One region of the Paenibacillus sp. NPDC056722 genome, then DNA from elsewhere that is predicted to be linked to it. Evidence: riboswitches for the same ligand, from Rfam matches in the RefSeq annotation. Region 1 holds a riboswitch; each other region holds the start of a gene.
What was found. A riboswitch is a leader RNA that binds a small molecule or an ion and turns the genes downstream of it on or off. The one in region 1 is predicted to bind cyclic di-GMP.

Region 2: another riboswitch for cyclic di-GMP. It lies ahead of ACFRAM_RS18475 (anti-repressor SinI family protein); the one in region 1 lies ahead of ACFRAM_RS08770 (thiamine pyrophosphate-binding protein).
Region 3: another riboswitch for cyclic di-GMP. It lies ahead of ACFRAM_RS15230 (flagellar assembly protein A); the one in region 1 lies ahead of ACFRAM_RS08770 (thiamine pyrophosphate-binding protein).
Region 4: another riboswitch for cyclic di-GMP. It lies ahead of ACFRAM_RS19515 (glycosyl hydrolase); the one in region 1 lies ahead of ACFRAM_RS08770 (thiamine pyrophosphate-binding protein).

The regions. Positions count from the first base shown of each region.
Region 1 is NZ_JBHTYV010000003.1:44,528-47,664, forward strand. It holds gene ACFRAM_RS08765 (methyl-accepting chemotaxis protein) at 1-640, shown strand, start outside; cyclic di-GMP riboswitch class I at 1,209-1,302, shown strand; gene ACFRAM_RS08770 (thiamine pyrophosphate-binding protein) at 1,488-3,125, shown strand.
Region 2 is NZ_JBHTYV010000007.1:183,519-186,655, forward strand. It holds gene ACFRAM_RS18470 (2-oxoglutarate dehydrogenase E1 component) at 1-789, opposite strand, end outside; cyclic di-GMP riboswitch class I at 1,308-1,392, shown strand; gene ACFRAM_RS18475 (anti-repressor SinI family protein) at 1,420-1,572, shown strand; gene ACFRAM_RS18480 (helix-turn-helix domain-containing protein) at 1,680-2,009, opposite strand; gene ACFRAM_RS18485 (TasA family protein) at 2,193-2,780, opposite strand; gene ACFRAM_RS18490 (TasA family protein) at 2,867-3,137, opposite strand, start outside.
Region 3 is NZ_JBHTYV010000005.1:281,602-284,738, forward strand. It holds gene ACFRAM_RS15225 (FUSC family protein) at 1-915, shown strand, start outside; cyclic di-GMP riboswitch class I at 1,227-1,318, shown strand; gene ACFRAM_RS15230 (flagellar assembly protein A) at 1,422-3,137, shown strand, end outside.
Region 4 is NZ_JBHTYV010000008.1:130,814-133,950, forward strand. It holds gene ACFRAM_RS19515 (glycosyl hydrolase) at 1-1,473, opposite strand, end outside; cyclic di-GMP riboswitch class I at 1,484-1,564, opposite strand; gene ACFRAM_RS19520 (sugar phosphate nucleotidyltransferase) at 1,732-3,105, opposite strand.

The DNA of each region.
Region 1 (3,137 bases):
GGCAGAAGGCATGCGTAAGAATATCGAAGCTACACAAAAAGTGGCCGATACCATTGATGCCCTTTCCCATAATGCTCGCGGTATCACCATGATTACGAAAACCATCACCGAAATTGCTGAACAGACCAACCTGTTATCTCTGAACGCTTCCATCGAAGCTGCCCGTGCCGGAGAACATGGCCGTGGATTTGCTGTGGTAGCTCAGGAAGTACGCAAACTGGCAGAGGAATCAACCGCCTCGACCAAAGAGGTCTTCGGCCTCGTACGTAGCATTGAAAGTGACATTAAGGAAGCCATTGCGAACATCACCATCAATGAAGAAGTCGTTCAGGTACAGAATGAAATGATCATTCAAACTGCACAGATTTTCGGGCAAATTGTCCAAAGTGTACAGTACATTACCGAGCAAATCGCCGCCTTCTCTTCGGAAAGCGACCTGATGCTGGACAGTGCTCTGAAGATCTCCTCTGCGATTGAGAATATTTCAGCAATTACCGAGCAGACAGCAGCCAGCACCGAGGAAGTCTCTGCATCGATGAGTGAGCAGATCAATGCCCTCCAATCCGTTGCGGATGAGTCTGAAAAAATGACGTCAGCCGTCTTTCAGCTACAAAAAACGATTCATATTTTTAAATTTTAGAACTTGTCATAAAATTTTTATTTTTGTTCCTTTTAACACAAAACAGCCGTATAAGTTCAAACTTTTACGGCTGTTTTGTAACTTATGAAACGTTTGCATTATATCACTTTCAGACCTTTCTAGAAGTTCGTACCCACAAATAAAATTTATCCTCTCCCCTTTCAAACACCCTACTTTTAACCCACTTCCCTCCTGTGCAGTCCAAAAGAAATTGAGCACTTGGATTCATTGCCTTTCATGAAATACATCATCGTAAATTTAACTCCAACTAATTTCTTCAATTAATATCTAATCTTGTCCATTCAGCTGTTTTCATCTAATTTGCATTTTTACACCAATCCCTTTAATACAATCTTGCTTTTTCTCTGAATGATATGCATATTTCAGGCCTATTTTGTAACCGCATTCCATTTTGCAATGCACCCTTGGATACATTTTAAATTAAAACTAAATTCCTACTTTATTTCATATTTTTCGTCAAATTCCGAGTTCGTTTGTGTAAAATATATTGACAAAGACGAGCTAGGAATATAATGTAAAGGAAAATTATTCTTATAATTAGTTATAACATTTATATGGGCAAAATTCCTGAAAAGGAATGACGCAAAGCCATGGATCTACAGCCTCATTTTTTTGGGGGCCATGACTGCCAGGTTGCAGAGAAAACCAGGAGGATCGACTTAATTTCGCGGTCTGATTGGCGGTTTTTTGCTTCCAACCTGTGCTCCATTAATCGAGCACAGGTTTTGTTGTTTCTTTGTACCTGTTTGTATCGTTCTAAACATTTGGCATTACCAGAACGATAATATATTTATCTTTTACTTAACCCAATTCATTTACTTGAGAGGTGTTTTTTTTGAAGACAGTCGCAGATTATATGGCGGAGGCACTACGTAACCTCGGAGTAACCCATTCATTTGGTATCATTGGTAAATCCATTTGCCCCTTAGTTCTAAAGATGGTGGATTACGGTATTGAGTTTATTCCCGGAAGACATGAATCCAGTTCCGGCTTTGAAGCCGCAGGCTATGCCCTTAAGACTGGCGGACTAGGCGTTGCTTTCGGGACATCCGGTCCCGGAGGAACGAATCTGCTTACTGCAGCGGCCCATGCCAAGGCGAATAACATTCCGGTGTTATTTATTACAGGGCATCAATCTATAAAAGAACTAGGTATTCCGCAATGTCAGGATTCTTCCTCATATCTGGCTGATCTTGCCGATATGTTTAAACCCGCTACCCTGTTCAGTAAGCTTGTAGAACGTGGCGATAACTTAAGCACCATTTTCAATCATGCTATCTCAATTGCTCTGAGCGGTAACCGTGGTCCCGTTCATCTTTGCTTGCCATTCGACGTTCAGACTGAACTTCTGGAAGAATTCCCGGTAGTTTATCCAGAGCGTGAAACGCTCGTTAGCATCTCCAATTATGACCGTGTAATCAACGCTATTAACAATGCTGAGAACCCACTGATTATTGCCGGTAAAGGTGTTAACCGTTCCGGGGCTCACAAAGAGCTGATCGAACTGGCTGAAACATTCAACATCCCTGTCGTGACTTCTCCTGGCGGCAAAGGTGCTATTCCTTGGGATCACCCGCTGTATCACGGTCCTGTCGGTGTCGGCGGATGTACACATGGCGATGACATGCTGAATCGTAGTGATTTGTATATCGTGCTGGGCTCCCGTCTGAGCGATATGACCATCTGTAATCTAAAACGCGAGAATCATCCAGAGACATTAATTCAGTTCGATAGTGACCCAACGTTTGTAGGCAAGATTCTGACCTCCAAAACTATACCGGTCACCGGGGATCTGCGTGATAATCTTGTGTATTATCTTGAACACCTGGATAGAGATTCTGTGACCAAACATAATACTCCAAGCTTTAACTATCGGGAAGAACTGCCTGAGCTTCCAGGCCTGTCCCTGGCTTCAGTTATGAGCGTGATGAGTGACTTTATTCCATACAACAACACTCTATTCGTGGATGATGGAAGCCATGGCTTTAATGCCGTTAAATGGTATAACGTTAAAAAACCGGGCAGTTTTGTATTCGATGCCTATTTTGCCTGCATGGGTAATGCAATTGGCATGGCTATCGGCGCCAAGGTTGCATCACCGGATGAAACGATCTTCTGTGTGACTGGCGATGGATGCTTTATGATGCTGGGTGCAGAGATTAATACAGCAGTATGTAAGGATATCCCGGTTATTTTTATCGTTGTAAACAACATGCAGCTGGATATGGCGCTTAAGGGCATGGAGAAGACCACAGGCCGTATCGACGGAACCCTATTCGAAGTCCCAATGGACGCTGTGAAGTTCGGCGAATCGCTTGGAGCAACCGGATATCGCTGTGAAACTTTGGATCAATTCTCCGCTGCGATCGCAGATGCGGTAGCTTTGAACAAGGTCGCGGTAATCGAACTGTTGACAGACCGTGACGAAGTACCACCTACTGCACACCGTGTAGTGAATCTTTAATCAGGGGGCCAA
Region 2 (3,137 bases), on a different contig from region 1:
AGGTTTGCCAAGGATATGAGCCAGTACATTAAGACGTCCACGGTGGGCCATGCCCATCAGGATATGCTCAGCACCTTCATGTGCGGCTGCGCGTACGATTTCGTCCAGCATTGGCACCAGGGCATCGTTGCCCTCGAGGCTGAAACGCTTTTGGCCTACGAAAGTCTTGTGCAGGAACGTCTCAAACTGCTCCACTTGAATCAACCGACTCAGCAATTCCTTGCGTTCAGCGGTATTCAGTGGCGCAGGTGAGTTAACGGATTCTGCCTGGCTGTTCAACCAGCGAAGTTCCTGTTCATCATGCACATGACCAAATTCGTAGGCGATAGTTTGTGTATAGGCTTGGCGCATCCGGTGAACGGCGTCCCAAGCGGTTTGAATATTATCCGGGACATTCTCCCAAATCAGCGAAGCAGGGAGGGCCATGAGATCCTCACGCGTCAGTTCATATGTTTCGTGATTCAGCCATTTTATCATAGGGTTGTGATCCCGCTCCAGCGGGTCAATATTGGCGGCCAAATGGCCATATATACGAATGTTAGCGATCAGCTTGGAGGCTTTGACAGCCTTACGAAGCCAAACGGCATCTCCCGAAACGATCGGCTGCGGAGCTGGTTCGGCATCCGGCGCCAGGGGAGGCGGGCCATAAACAGTAAAGAGTTCACGGTAATTATTTTCAACTGAGGAGGGGTCTTTCACAAACTGCTCATACTTCTCTTGAATGTAGCCCAGATTGGGACCGTAATATTTGCTCCAAACAGATTCATTGTAGGGCTCTTTGGCTGCCATGAATACATCCTCCTAACGGATGAACTCCAAACGCAGGGCGCTGGTATGGGCCTTGTTCGGAGCTGTGATGGTTGCGTTTTCATTTCCTTTCTATTGTGCTACTTTCGGTGATCTTAATCAATTCATACTTTCGTCCAATCCAATCGCAAAACGGTATGGTTCACCCTGGTTATTGATGCCATAGCGCCATAAGTAGATTACCCCAAGAGGACGGAACTATTAAAATGATTCAATAGACCCTGATTTGACAGGAAAAGCTGTTTAGAGGATTTGAAGTTTGGTTAATAACTTTATATAGTTCGTTTGAATTAGTAGAATTATTCATAAATTAAAAATTTTACATCTCATACAGATGGTTTCAAGTTGGACAGGTATTAGTCAAAAAGAGCTAAACTTTTTACATTTGTCTCCTTAGAAGTTTCCAGAAAACGACACACTTTTCCGATTATTTCTTGTATAATGTTATTGCAGCAAGGTTTTTAATAATAATTTCTAGCCAGATCCTTTCATGTGAAGGATCCAGTAAAGGGTAAACCTGTTGAAAGACAGGGGCACAAAGTCTCGGGTCTAAGGTAGAAATACTAAGACGGCCGGACTGCCTGGGGACGCGAAATCTTAGGAGGAGATTTTTTGGATAAGTCCAACCAGGGGAACAACGGAGAACTGCAGACAGTCGATCTGGATTTAGAATGGGTATATTTGCTGCTGAGTGCCAAGAAGGCGGGCATCAAGGCGGAGGAGATTCGCCGTTTCTTTAATGAGAAGGCGTTGAAGGCTATTTAGCAGCTTGAATCATAACAGGATACATATAGAGAAGGGCACAGCATATGCTGTGCCCTTCTCTATATGATGGGGTGCCCGAGGTGTTGAAGCGCTCAGGGCTGAAATTATTAATCCTTTTGTTCAAGACGCCATTTTTGATAATCCAGAAATTCCTTGAACTCCCGCTTGCTGATGCCGGAGCTCATTGCCTCTTGCACGAGCCGGAACCATTCCGAATCCAGCGGCGTCTCTTCAGTGTCGGAGAGATCTCCATATAGCAACACGTGAATAGATACTTGGAGCGCATCGGCAATTTTTTCAATGAATTGGATAGAGGGGTTGGATTGGATATTTCTCTCAACATTACTCAGGTACGACTTGGCTACATCCGCCTTGTCCGCAAGCTCGGATAAGGATAAGCCCTTCTCTACCCGGAGTTCATGGATGCGCCCTCCCATATTATCAGGCACGATGACAACGCCCCTCCGTACTTTTTGTATAAGTATAACAAATTTCCTGGAAACGGACAAAGATACATTGCTGTTCAGAGGAGAAAGAGGGAGGGGACTGGTGCAAAAAACCGGCATGTCCCAGCCCGGTTAAAGGTCTAAGAGATGCCGGTAGTTTTTAGAAGAACAGGCTTATTTAAATTCGCCAGCGCCTTGCTTAGCATTGAAGGTCAAGGTTACGGCTACGCTGTCTCCTTGGAAGATGTTTTGATCCTGGCCGTTTTCAACGAACTCAAAGGCTAGCTTGAGCGTCTTAGATTGGGCAGCGGAGATGCCTCCTGGGAAGGCGTTAGCTACCAGATCATAGCCTGGATTGTTCTGCAAATCTTTGAGTGTTGCTTCGCCAACGACATGGCCAGTAATCGGGCCGCTAGTATAGCTGCTATCAAGCAGTTTTACTTTAAAGTGTGCGCCCAGATCCTCTGAGCCATTATTAGTGTTAGCATCCGTAACATTATACGTTGTAGCCAGCTTCAATTCCTTAATGTCGAGCGTGCCGTTGTTCTGTAGAGTGAAGCTGCGGACAGCGATGTCGCCTGGCTTCAGATTGCTCAGGTTTACGTTTTGCTCAGGATTAGTATTCAGGTCCAGCGTGCCAGCGGCGAAAGTTGCTGTGCTTTCTGCTGTATCGCTGAAGTAAGCGAAGGTACCTCCCCCGATTAAAGACAATCCCAAAGCCGCTGATGCCACACCAAGACCCAATGTTTTTTTGATACCCATGATTAAATTCCTCCTCTTATATGGTTAATAAAATGGTAGAAGAAATAATGGTAGAAGAAATAGCTGCTGAATTTAGACCGGACGGCTTACTTATATTCGCCAGCACCTTGTTTAGCTTCGAAGGTCCAATTCAATTTCAGGCTGTCGCCCTGGTAGTAGTTCTGCGGCTGGAAGTTGTCGACAAAGGCAAACTGAACGGACAGCTTATCTAGAGTTCCTGCTTTGATCCCTGATTTTTCGCCGAACACTGAACCAAGAATGCCTGCTTTTACAAGGTCTGGTGACAGACTTTCCAGTTCAGACAATTTTTTAACCAGGACCGGAGAAGATATCTTGTCTTTATTAACTAGGAAGGTA
Region 3 (3,137 bases), on a different contig from region 1:
GGAATCTACCGCCTTTTGGGCATCATTCTTGGCGGGATCGTCGCTCTGATCGTCGGCAAGTTCTTTAACATAAGCGGACTCTCCATCCTGCTTATGCTGCTCATCGGCATTGGCATCGCCACCGCCTGCCGCGTGAATATTCAGGCCGTGACCCAAGTAGGCGTCACCTCTGTTATGGCCCTTTCCTTCTATCAAAACGATTATGTAGTCTCCAGAATAACCGAGACCTTCATCGGAGTGCTGATTGCCATTCTTATCAATATGATTATCGTTCCGCCGAAGGGGTTCGTCAAGGTAAAAGCCTTGGCACTTGAAGGAAGCCAACTGCTGGCAGAAGCACTGAGAGGTCTTGCCGCTGGTGAACAAAGTACGGAGAAGAGCAATGCGGTATCGAAACAAGCCGGTGAACTGCTGAAGCGAAGCGGCAAGAAGCAGAAAGAAATTCATTACACGCTATCGCATTACCAATGCCGAAATGAATTGAACAGGCTTAGTACAGTTACTTCTCATCTTAAAACCGTTCATGCCTACGTGAAGGAAATTATAGATGAGATCGCCCTGCTGCCACCGCATTATGCAGCCGCAGAAGGGATGGCCGGTTCGCTGGAAGCCACTGCCGATTGCATCGCATTGTACGGAACGGAAACCCTGTCGGATACCGAACGCCCCCGTTCTCTCCCGGATGCCCTGCATCATGCGCGGGAATTGCAGCTCTCTTGCTTCTCCCAGCTTCAGAGCCATTGCCCTCTGACCGCTATGCGCGATCTTGGTGCAGTCTTCTCGCACCTGAACCGGGTGCTGGATGAGGTGGAACGGGCGGAATATGCCACCTGTTCGGCGGTACCGCACGAGGCTAAGCGAGACATCACCCAAGGAATTCATTACATGAAAAAAGGACTCTCCCACAAGTTATAAAGCGGAGAGTCCTTTTATTTTACTAAAACCATCTTACACGTTATAATTAAGGAAATGTGGAATATATAGCCACTTTCTACGGATTATGTGATCCTGTGAGAGACGTCCCGGGCCATCCGGCTTAGACGCCTCTCTTTTACATGTGAATGGTCTGGGTGAAATTATTTATTCCCTATTGTCAATTCGTTACTTTAGCACTAAAATTAAAAGGATTTAATGCCGACATTTTAAATATACGACGTACCGGCGCCTTCTTTTTTTGTCGATTTTAGTCGATTAAAGTGCCTGATGCTGAGTATACATCATTGATCCATTTTTAAAGGCAAACTATTCGAAAGGGTAGGACGCAAAGCAATGGGCCTAAGAATGCACAAGCTGCATTTATGGTTGCCAGGCTGCCAATTAGACGCCTGCATGGCGGATATTCCTAGCGGATTATCGTACCGGAATGACGGTACTCTCTATGTACAGATGCCTTTGATTATACAAAGAAGCGAGGTAACAGAATGACGCACCGCCCTGATCGAAATGACGTAAAAGAACTTACCCGGCCTTTGCCGATAGATCCCTCTGAATCCATCTTGAATGATGCTACGCAATCTCTACCATCGGACGACACCAACAATAAGAATGGCATCATCATTATTCAAAACAATCAATTTTTCATCACCTCACCCTTATCTGGCGGCAAACCTGCTGTCGTCTCTCCCGTGTCTCCCGTAGTCCTTAGGAAGAACCGGCAGATCATTACTACCCCTACAGAAGTATTGTCATCCGACCGCCTGGAATGGGAGATTGAAGAATCAGCCCCGTACGAGATTACAGTCTCCGAAGACAAGCTGTCTGCCTTCCTTACCGTGCGGCGGGTAGAACAGTACGCTTGGCGCCTGAAGAACTGTGCAGCCACGAACAACATCGCTGTCAGTGCGGAGCAGGACAAGAAAGCCCTGCTGTCTACACTTCGCATCGAGCAGGTCCTGGCTGATTTTGATAAAAGATCCATCTCACAGAACCTCAATATTCCCGCAATCTACGAGGAATTGAACCGCCCCACCGGACGGCCAGTCCGTGTAGCGGAAGGCACTGCGCCCAAACCCGCGACCAATGCACGAATCGAAATTCCTTTCTCCGAGGAAGCCCTAACAGCCGAAATCTTTCATCGAAACGTGAGCGGACAGGAAGGGCAGAATTACCCGGACATCCCCGAAGTTCAGGAGGGTGACATCATAGCCATCAAGCATCCATCCATCGAAGGGGTACCCGGATATGATGTGTACGGACATCTGCTTCCTGCTACGCCACCTGAAGATATCCGGCTTACCGCCAAGGAACATACACAGCTTGTGTCTGGAGTGAAGGTCATGGCGCTTCGTACCGGAAGACCCCGCCTGACAGGAGTGAAGGGCTCTACCTTTGATATTGCTGCAGCGCACAGGGTCCTGGGGAATGTCAATGCTGAGACCGGGCATATCGTATTCGCGGGGGACGTTGCTGTTCACGGCGATGTGGAAGAGCAGATGATTATTGAAGCGATTGGAAATGTCTATATTTACGGAAGTGTGAAGAATGCGACCATCGTGGCAACCGGAAGTATTTGGATTATGGGCGATGTGACGGAGAGCAAGCTGTATTCGGGATATCATGGCGTATTCAACAACCGGCTCTATCATCTTTCCAAACAGATCATGGAGGAAGGCATTCTGCTACGGAAAGCGGCTAAGGTATTGTCCCAAAAGCTAGCCAACCGCCAGCAGCCTGTCAATTACGGCCAGGTCATTCAGCTTCTGCTCGATACCAAATATAAACGATTTGCGATTCTGATCCCCGAGCTTCTGAACGTTCTCTCCGATATCAAGCATACCTACCCACAGGATACGAAACAGTTGAAACGCTTGCTGGAGGTCTTTTTACAGCCAGATCAGTTTATCGGGTTGTTGAATGATGCGCTTGTGGAATCCTTCCTGAAGCTGCTTAAGGATATGTACAGGGGCATTGTTGTTATGCAGGAGACTAAAGTCCGGATTGATCTTCCCTATAGCGATAGCAGCATTATTCAATCTGGCGGCAACATCACCCTTTACGGAGAAGGTACCCGGAAAAGTGAGCTGCTGTCCGCTGGAGATATTGCCTACACAAGCAGAGATGCAGTCTGCGAAGACTCCAATCTGGAAGCGAAAGGTGCCATCACCGCGCAGACGGTTGGAGGAACAAGTGAAGACAAG
Region 4 (3,137 bases), on a different contig from region 1:
CTGCCCGGCGTTCAAGGCGATGTTGCCCTGATGCTCAGCTCCGCTCTGATTATTCCAGCTGTCAATGACCGCTTGCCCGTTGATCCATACCCGAATGCCATCATCGGATTCGGTGTAGATCTGGTAATCTTCGCTATACAGCGGTTTGATCTTCCCTGTCCAGCGGATAGAGAAATTATCAACGCCGAGCAGGGCTGTATCTGGTGAACCCTGCCGCCAATTATTATCAATTACTGCATCATCCCGGGTAAGAACTGGTGCACCGGAAAGCTGCATATTATTGAAGTATTCTCCCGTTAACCCATTAGCCGTCTTATGCGTCCCCCCCGTTCCAGCATTCCCTGTAGGGACGTTCGCAGCAGGAGGCTTCGGTGTGTTCGATGGCATAGCTGTTGGTGCAGGTGGAGGTGGCGTAGGTGCCGGCACCGCTCCAGCCGCAATCTTGTCTCTCGTTACTGTGTAACTATTGTTCATAAAACCTTTAATATCGTCGGTGTGGTTATTATCGTATAGCATTTTTCCCCAGGTCATCATAAAGGTCCATTTGCTCTGGGTCTCTCTCAGCTTGGCTACGTCTGGCATTTCCCCGTTCTCTCCGATACCGATCGGCTTCCCGGCCGCCAGCGCCAGCAGACTATCGTAATGGCTTTGTTTATAATCGTTCTCATATATATCTGCAGCGAGAATGTCTACTTTATCCGCACCCGGATAGGTCAGGGCATACGGATCAGCCCACGCATTCGGGGCATTCGGACTCCATACCCAGAGCAGATTATTCAATTTATGAACGTTAACAAAACGGTCATACATAATATTCCAAAGTGCAGCGAAATTATTTTTCTTCCCCCACCAGAACCAGTCTCCGTTCATTTCGTGATATGGGCGCCATAATACGGGCACTCCTGCATCACGCAAGCTTTTCAAAGGTACAGCCACTTTATCCAGTTCGGCAATCAGGTTGTTGTACTGTACCGTCCCTGGTGTAACGTACTTGTTGAATTCCGCTTGGCTGAGACTTCTGGAGACATTGGACCAATCATAGCTGGTTCCCGGCAGGTTGGCATGGAAGGTCATGGCGACTACTCCGCCGCTTTTGTTCCAGTTGATGGCGCTGTTCACTACATTCTGGCGATACCAGGCAACCTGACTCTCATTCTGGCCACTGATGGCCCCCATCTCGTAACCGTGCAGTGCGGCATATTTACCGGTGGTGTCTTGCAGCTTAAGATTGAACTCGTCGGGACTCTCCAGGTAGTCATGCTGCCCTGCAATAATTCCTTTTCCAGATAAAGAGTACATATAATTAAGCAACTTTACAGCTTCAGGCGAGGCAGCGGGATTAACCGGAGTACCGGAGCTTGCAGCTCCTGCCGCAGACGGGACGATTCCCATTCCAAGGGGAAGGGCTGTCAAAAACAGAACAAGGGACAGGAGGGCGCGCAACAAACGATACTTACGGTAAGCTTTCAACATACATCTCCCTTTCGGTAGCCAGGCTGCCATTCTTGCGAAAGGCCCTGTGGCTTTGCGTCCCTACCTTTCGATAGGTTTGCCTTTTGTCGAATTAGAGGGTTTATTCCTCTTACCGTAAATATCGACGCTATTTAATTATTTTTTAGTGCATTTATGAAAAAAATATCATTTTTGAGTCTTTATACCTGTTTTGTAAACTTCGCATTTGGTTAAATAGATAGTTTGTTCTATTAAATTTCCTGACATTGGAATCCGGTCCTAGGAGATAAACTGATGCAGCCCAATATCTTCCCAATTCAGGGTGATACGGATATTATCTTCCTCCACCAGTTCAGAGCCTGTCTGCACTTCAATAAACTCCACATCCGTCAAAGCCAGGATGGCATGCTTGGTGCCCTCCGGAATACGGACCACATCGCCAGCCTTCACGTTGTGCATTTTCTCATTCAGCACAATGCTGGCTTCCCCACTGATAATGGTCCAGATCTCACTGCGTTTGCGATGCAACTGGTAGCTGATATTCTTGCCCTGTGAGATGCAAATCCGTTTGGTCAGCACCTCATTGCCCTCTTCATATTTCACATAATCAATGACACGATAATGGCCCCAGCGGCGCTCCTCGTACATCGGGCGCTGATCAAACGACTTCAGCACCTCCTTGATCCGTGGGCTTTCCGCCTTATGGGTTACGAGAATACCGTCAGGACTGGCAGCGATAATTAGATCTTTCGCCCCAATGACTGTTATAGGAATATCCAGTTCATTCACGAGGCAGGTGCCTTCCGAATCAGCTGTGACAACGCCTTTGCCAACATGATTACTGCTCATCTCTTCCGTCAATGTATTCCACGTGCCGAGGTCCTTCCAGAAGCCGTCATACGGCTGAACAACAATTCGCTCTTCCTTTTCTACCACTTCGTAGTCAAAGCTAATAGAAGACAGTAGCTTATACTGCTTCTGCAGTTCCTCATAGTTGAGAGGCAGCCCCTTGCGTTGCAGAATATCCAGCAGATACCCGAGACGGAAAGCAAACACACCACAGTTCCACAGCGCATTGCGGCTGATTAGCTCCTCGGCCTGAACGCGATCCGGCTTCTCCTGGAAATGGCTTACCTGCATAAAGCCGCTCACCGCAGGCTCATCGGAGGTCGGGATGATATACCCGTATTTCTCCGAAGCATGCTCAGGCACCACACCCATGAGCGCCAAATTTGCGCCGCTCTCCTCTATCGTTTGTTCAAGCTGGGCTACAGTTTCAAAGAAAGAAGCCTCAACATAAGGGTCCACTGGCAAAATAGCCACCGTCTCAGCAGGCGATACGCCAGCTACGGTATATAAATAAGCCGCCGTCAGCGCAATAGCCGGGAAGGTATCGCGGCGCTCAGGCTCAACAATAATCGGCACATGGCCTCCCAATTGGCTCTGGATCATTTCTACCTGCCCACGACCTGTAGCCAGATAAGATGAATCTGCGAGTCCAGTCTCTTCGAGCTGTCTCCACACCCGCTGCACCATCGATTCCGGCTCACCCTGCGGGCTTTCCAGTACCTTCAGAAATTGCTTCGAACGTGAATCATTAGACAATGGCCAGAGCCTCTTACCTGAACCGCCTGATAAAAGTACCAGTTTCATAAGTGAACCCTCCTCATTCGTATGGTAAACCG